Regions from separate parts of the Streptomyces sp. NPDC000878 genome, predicted to be linked through region 2. Evidence: predicted binding sites of a transcription regulator. Region 2 holds the regulator's gene; the other holds the start of a gene.

Region 1 (3,407 bases), on a different contig from region 2:
GTGATTTGCGGCGCCGACGGGATGTGCGAGGCGTGTCGGTAGTCTCTCCGGAACAGCCCCGAGCGACCTGCGAGCGACCAGTGGTCCGAGACCTGTACAACGTCCGGTTGCAGCCCGTGGAAGGCGGTTCCACGCCGCTGACCGACGAGGAGGAACAGCGCGCGCGGGCGGTGCTGTTCAGCGAGCTGGGCAACCGGATCGCCGACCGGGGCTGGGTCCGGTTCCCCGCGTACTCGCCGGAGGAACGCCGTCGCCTGGTCGACGTCGCGCACCGCCTCAGCGCTCACTGGGGGCAACAGGTGTTCGTCGAGGCGGAGGACCAGTGCGCCATGAAGCTCTACCTCGCCGGGCACGGAACACAGCCGGCCACGCCGCCGCTGCCGCACGCGTAGGAGTCTTTGAGGCGCTTATCGGCTTGCTGTGAATCGACCGGCGCGTGGCGCGGGTCACAGACAGCGGCAGGTGTCGGGGCGAAAGCTGGGGCGAAACGGAAGGAGCGCCTCACCGTGGAACGGGCCGATACGAAGGGTGACATGACGCCGGATTCGCCGGCGCCCTCGGACGCGCCCGTCGCGGAGGGCGTACGGCTGCTGGACGGCATGCCGAGGCAGCGGGGACCGGTGGAGACCGTGTCCGCGCGGCCCGTGGCTGCTCCGGGCAGGCGGGTTCTCCGGCCTTGGCGCCTTCTCCCCACTCCCACCGGGACCCCGTTCACCTTCACGTTCGCCGCCGTCCTCCTCGTCACGGCGTTCGTCGCCGAGCACGCCGACCCCGCCCTCGTGCACGCCTTCCACCAGGGCTCCAGCACGGATGTCGCCCACCTCGTACGGACGCCCGTGTTCGTGCTGGTCACCAGTGCGCTGTGGGTCGTGGGCGGTATGACCTCGCCGTACGCCATCGTGTTCCTGCTCGTTCTCACCGCGCTGGAGCGGCGGATCGGCGGGCCGCGTACCGCCGGGGTGTTCGCCCTCGGGCATGTGCTGGCCACCCTCGCGACCGAGGTCCCGGTGGGGCTCGCGGTGCTGGTGGGGTGGCTGCCGGAGAGTTCGCTGCACCGGCTCGACTACGGGATCAGTTTCGGGGTCGCGGCGAGCGTGGGCGCGCTGGCGGGGCTGCTGCGGCCCTGGCTGGGGTGGCCGGTGCTGGTGGTGTTCGGCGGGACGCTGGTGCAGGACCTCGTCGCGTACACCGATCCGATGACCAACTGGGGACATGTGATGGCCCTGGCCGTCGGGGTCGCCACCTGGCCGTGGGTGCGGCGGTGGCGGAGGCCGACCTAGGGTCTGTCCGCGCCCGGCGCCCTGAACTTCGCGTTCGTCAGCAGCGCGTCCACCCGCCAGCCCAACGCCTCGTACAGCGCCCGTCCGTCCGGTGTTCCGGCCAGTACGCCCTGCTCCGCGCCCTGGGCGACGGCCTCCCGCGCGAGCGTCCGCATGACGAAGGAGCCGAGGCCCCGGCGGCGGTGTGCGGGGGAGGTCTCCACCTGGTCGACGACCGCCGTTCTGCCCGTCGGGGCGATCTGGCCGCGGGCCGCCCAGGAACCGTCGGGTGCCGCGAGCATCACGCGGGTGACGCCGGCGCGCGTCCAGACGCGTACGCGGTAGCCGTCGGGGGCGGCGGGCGCCTCCGCGGGCGTCAGCGGGACCGACATCAGGAAGCCCGGCTCGGGGTCGGTCCGCCAGCCCTCGCCGAGCCGGCCGACGACCGTCGCCGGGTCGGCGAAGACCTTGAGCGTCACGCCCGTCCCGGTCACCGCGTCGGCCACCTTGCGGACGGTCCGTTCCTCGACGGCGTCGTTCACCGCGTCGAGGACGTGCCGGGTGACGTGCTCGGCCGTGCCCACGTCGATCGTGTAGCCCCAGGGCTCGACCAGCGGCGGCGACGCCCCGCGTGAGACGACCCAGCCGTCGACCCAGGCCCGCACGGTGCCGTCCACGTTCGACTCCCTTTGTAATGGTTAATGTGCAGTGGTGAGTATTACTTGGCTGACTGTATGCGAGGGGTCGGCCGTCACGGCAGAGGTGATCGCTCAAGGCGAACACGCCCCGGGGAACAATCGACCGCTCCCAAGCATTGAGTCGTCATAGCTCAACTTGACTGCCTAAGGGGAGATCATGGCTTCGACGTCCACACCGCTCACTCTGCCTGTGCTGCCGCTCGACGACGAGGTCGTGCTGCCCGGGATGGTGGTGCCGCTGGATCTGAACGACGCGGATGTGCGGGCCGCCGTGGAGGCCGCGCAGGCCGCCGCGCGCACCGAGCCCGGCAAGCCCAGGGTGCTGCTGGTGCCGCGTGTCGACGGGTCGTACCCGAGTACCGGTGTCGTCGGCACCGTGGAGCAGGTCGGCCGGCTGGCCGACGGGGATCCGGGCGCCCTCATCCGGGCCCGGGGGCGGGTGCGGATCGGCGCCGGGACCACCGGGCCGGGGGCCGCGCTGTGGGTCGAGGGGACCCGGGTCGACGAGACCGTTCCCGACCCGTTGCCCGGTCATGTCACCGAACTTGTCAAGGAATACAAGGCACTTGCCACCGCCTGGCTGCGCAAGCGCGCCGCCTGGCAGGTCGTCGACCGGGTGCAGGCCATCGACGACGTCTCCGCCCTTGCCGACAATTCCGGTTACTCGCCCTTCCTCAGCACCGACCAGAAGATCGAACTCCTGGAGACCGCCGACCCGGTGGCCCGGCTGAAGCTCGCCACCCAGCAGCTGCGCGACCACCTCGCCGAGCAGGACGTCGCCGAGACCATCGCGAAGGACGTCCAGGAGGGCGTCGACAAGCAGCAGCGGGAGTTCCTGCTGCGGAAGCAACTGGAAGCCGTACGCAAGGAACTGCGCGAGATCAAGGGCGAGCAGGACGGCGAGGAGTCCGACGACTACCGGGCCCGCGTCGAGGCCGCCGATCTGCCGGAGAACGTGCGCGAGGCCGCGCTCAAGGAGGTCGACAAGCTGGAGCGGTCCTCCGAGCAGTCGCCCGAGGGCGGCTGGATCCGGACCTGGCTGGACACCGTTCTCGAACTGCCGTGGAACGAGCGGACCGAGGACTCCTACGACATCCAGGGTGCTCAGGGCGTGCTCGACGCCGAGCACGCCGGTCTCGAGGATGTGAAGGAGCGCATCACCGAGTACCTCGCCGTGCGCAAGCGGCGGGCCCAGCGCGGGCTCGGGGTGGTCGGCGGGCGTCGTGGCGGCGCCGTGCTGGCGCTCGTCGGGCCGCCCGGTGTCGGCAAGACCAGCCTCGGTGAGTCCGTCGCGCACGCCATGGGGCGGAAGTTCGTCCGGGTCGCGCTCGGCGGGGTCAGGGACGAGGCCGAGATCCGTGGGCACCGGCGTACGTACGTCGGCGCGTTGCCCGGGCGGATCGTGCGGGCCATCAAGGAGGCCGGGTCCATGAACCCCGTCGTTCTCCTC
Region 2 (3,407 bases):
GCCCCGGCCGCCTCCGCCGCGACGACGTGCACCTCTCCCGTCTACAAACGGCAGTTCTTCGCGAACACCGGCTTCTCCGGCACGCCGAAGCGGACGGACTGTGACGCGGCCGTCGCCGAGAACTGGGGCGCGAAGGCCCCGGCCACCGGCCTCCCGAAGGACAACTTCGGCGTCCGCTGGACGGTGACGAGGGACTTCGGCTCCGGCGGGCCCTTCGCCCTCACCGCCGCCACGCAGGACGGCATCCGCGTCTACCTCGACGGCAAGATCAAGGTCAACCTCTGGAAGAACGTCACGACGATCCAGAAGAAGACCGTCAACCTCACCATCCCCTCCGGCAAACACACCCTCCGCGTCGACTACGCCAACTTCACGGGCAACGCGAACGTCAACTTCGCGTACACGCCTCGCACTTCGGCGATCGTCGACAAGGTCAAGCCGCTGGCCCCCACGGCGCCCACCGTCACGTACGACAAGACGACGGGCAAGGCGAAGCTCACCTGGGCCAAGAACAGCGATATGGACCTCTCGGGCTACCGCGTCTACCGGCGTCTGAAGGGGAGTTCGTATCCGAGCACCCCTCTCGCGACGACCACCTCCACCACGTACACCGACACCACCCTCCCGGTGACCGGCGCCACGTACGACTACACCGTCCGCGCCCACGACAAGGCCGGCAACCAGTCGGCAGGCAGCGCCGACAAGTCCGTCACCACCGTCGACCGCGTCGCTCCCGCGGTGCCCACGGGCCTGGACATCACCGACAGCTCCGAGGCGGGCGGGCTCCGGCTGGGCTGGAGCGCGGTCGCGGAGGCGACGTCGTACCGGGTGTACCGGGCGGACAGCGAGAGCGGGACGTACACGGCGGTCGGCAGCACGGACCAGCTCTCCTACCAGGACGCCTCGGCGACGGTGCGCACGCGGTACTACTACCGGGTGAGCACGCTCGACACGTCGGGCAACGAGTCCGAGCGGTCCGCCGCCGTCAGCGGGACGCGCCGGGACGACACTCCGCCATCCGTCGTCACCGGTCTGACGGCCACCCCGACCGAGTACGGCTTCGTGCTTGACTGGGACGCGAACCCGGCGCCCGACATGTTCAGGTACCTCGTCTACGCGGGCGAAGTGGTCCCCCGTGACGAGGAGGACCCCGACGCGGGGAACGTCTGCCTCGTGCGCCAAGAGGTGTGGCTGATGCCCGAGGTCACGTCGTACAACTACGGCACCCTCCCGGACGGCGTCGAGCGCTGCTTCTTCGTCGACGCGTACGACACCTCCTGGAACTCCCCGTTCGAGCAGAGCCGTTCGGCCGAAATCGTGAGCGCGACGGAGCTGGACATGCGGCCGAGCGTGCCGACGCCCGAGGACTCGCCGGTCCAGCTGTCGACGGTCACCGGACCGGACGGGCACATCGAACTGCACTGGGATGCCGTGGCCGACGCCACCGGCTACCAGGTCTACCACTGGAACCCTGGCACCAAGGCCTACGAGAAGTTGACACCCGCCACAACAGGTACCTCCTACGCGGAAACCGCCACCAAGGGCACCACCCACTTCTACTGGGTGACCGCCCTGTACGCCGACGGCAGTGAATCGGCACCCGGCGGGCGCGCAGTGGTTCTCCGGCCCTGAGCGGACCCCGAGCACACGAAAGGGGCCCGGAGGTTCGAACCGAACCCCCGGGTCCCTTCACATGCGCGCGTCACACACCCGCCCGCCTACGCCTAGTCCTTCGCCTTCTTAGGCCGCCAAACCACCAACGCACTGGTCTGCTGGACCTCCTGGTACGGGACCAGGTCCCGCCGGTACGACGCATGCACCGCCGCCTCCCGCTGCTGCATAGCAGCCGCAGCCCCGTCCAGCGCAGCTTCCATCTCCGCGACCCGGGACTGCAACGCAGCCACCTGGTTCTCCAGTTCGATGATGCGCTTGATGCCGGCCAGGTTGATGCCCTCGTCCTGCGACAGTGCCTGCACCGTGCGGAGCAGTTCGATGTCGCGGGCCGAGTAGCGGCGGCCCCGGCCGGCGGTGCGGTCGGGGGAGACCAGGCCCAGGCGGTCGTACTGGCGCAGGGTCTGCGGGTGCAGGCCCGAGAGCTGGGCCGCCACCGAGATGACGTAGACCGGGGTCTCCTGGGTCAGTTCGTACGGGTTGCGTCGACGGCCGTCCATCTCGGTCAAGCTCCCTTCGCTGCCTCGAACAGCTCCGCCCGCGGATCCTCGTCCGCGGTCGCCTCGCGATACGCCTCCAGTGCGTCACGAGCCTTCCCCGTCAGCTCCGTCGGGACACTCACCTCGACGGTGACCAACAGGTCGCCCCGGGTGCCGTCCTTGCGGACCGCGCCCTTGCCCCGTGCGCGCATCGTGCGCCCGTTGGGCGTGCCCGGCGGCAGCTTCAGGGTGACCGGCGGGCCGCCCAGGGTCGGGACCCTGACCTCGCCGCCGAGTGCCGCCTCGACGAACGTCACCGGCACCGTCACCGTCAGGTTGTCTTCCTTGCGGCCGAAGACCGGGTGGGCGTCGACATGGACGGTGACGTACAGGTCGCCCGCCGGGCCGCCTCGTTCGCCCGGTGCGCCCTTGCCGCGGAGGCGGATGCGTTGGCTGTCCGCCACCCCGGCCGGGATGCGCACCTGCATCGTCCGGGACGACTTCGCCCGGCCGCTGCCGTTGCACACCATGCACGCGTGCTCCGCGATCAGGCCCCGGCCCTTGCAGTCCGGGCAGGGGTCCGTGAGGGAGAAGCCTCCCCCTGAGCCGCGAGCTACCTGGCCTGTCCCTACGCATGTCGGGCACACCCTCGGCGTGCCGTTCTTGTCGCCCGTGCCCGAGCACGCCTTGCACGGTGACTGGGACGTCATGCGCAGCGGGACCGTCGCGCCGTCCACCGCCTCCGTGAAGCTCAGCGTGACCTCGGTGTCGATGTCCTGGCCGCGCCTGGGCTGCGTACGGGTGGTCCCGCCGCCGCCCCGGTTGAACAGGCCGCCGAAGACGTCCCCGATGCCACCGCCGAAGCCGCCCGCACCGGAACCGCCGCCGGCCTGGCCCGGGGCGCCGCCTCCGAAGAGGTCGCCCAGGTCGAAGTTGAAGGAGCCGCCGCCCGCGCCCGGCCCCGGGCGGAAGCCGCCGTTGCCGAAGAGGGCGCGGGCCTCGTCGTACTCCTTGCGCTTCTTGGGGTCGCCGAGGACGTCGTTCGCCTCGGAGATCTCCTTGAAGCGCTCCTCGGCCTTGACATTGCCCTTGTTGGCGTCCGGGTGGAACTCGCGGGCGAGTTTCCGGTACGCCTTCTTGATCTCGGCCTCGGTGGCGTCCTTGGGGACGCCGAGGACCTTGTAGAAGTCCTTCTCGATGAAGTCCTTGGTGCTCATCCTCGACGTCCCTCCTTTCCGGAGTACCCCACCTCAGTGC

What was found. The regulator HspR, encoded in region 2, represses chaperone genes until heat shock. The targets are predictions, from matches to a motif close to TTGAGNNNNNNNNNCTCAA.
Region 1: the regulator HspR is predicted to act here: its motif matches at 2,074-2,092, upstream of lon (endopeptidase La).

What each region holds. Positions count from the first base shown of each region.
Region 1 covers NZ_JBSFMT010000008.1:118,468-121,874, reverse strand. Annotated here, with positions in the region: gene ACWDR4_RS10345 (hypothetical protein) at 117-392, shown strand; gene ACWDR4_RS10340 (rhomboid-like protein) at 534-1,280, shown strand; gene ACWDR4_RS10335 (GNAT family N-acetyltransferase) at 1,277-1,936, opposite strand; gene lon (endopeptidase La) at 2,115-3,407, shown strand, end outside.
Region 2 covers NZ_JBSFMT010000092.1:6,312-9,718, reverse strand. Annotated here, with positions in the region: gene ACWDR4_RS44290 (fibronectin type III domain-containing protein) at 1-1,632, shown strand, start outside; gene ACWDR4_RS44285 (heat shock protein transcriptional repressor HspR) at 1,725-2,171, opposite strand; gene dnaJ (molecular chaperone DnaJ) at 2,177-3,367, opposite strand.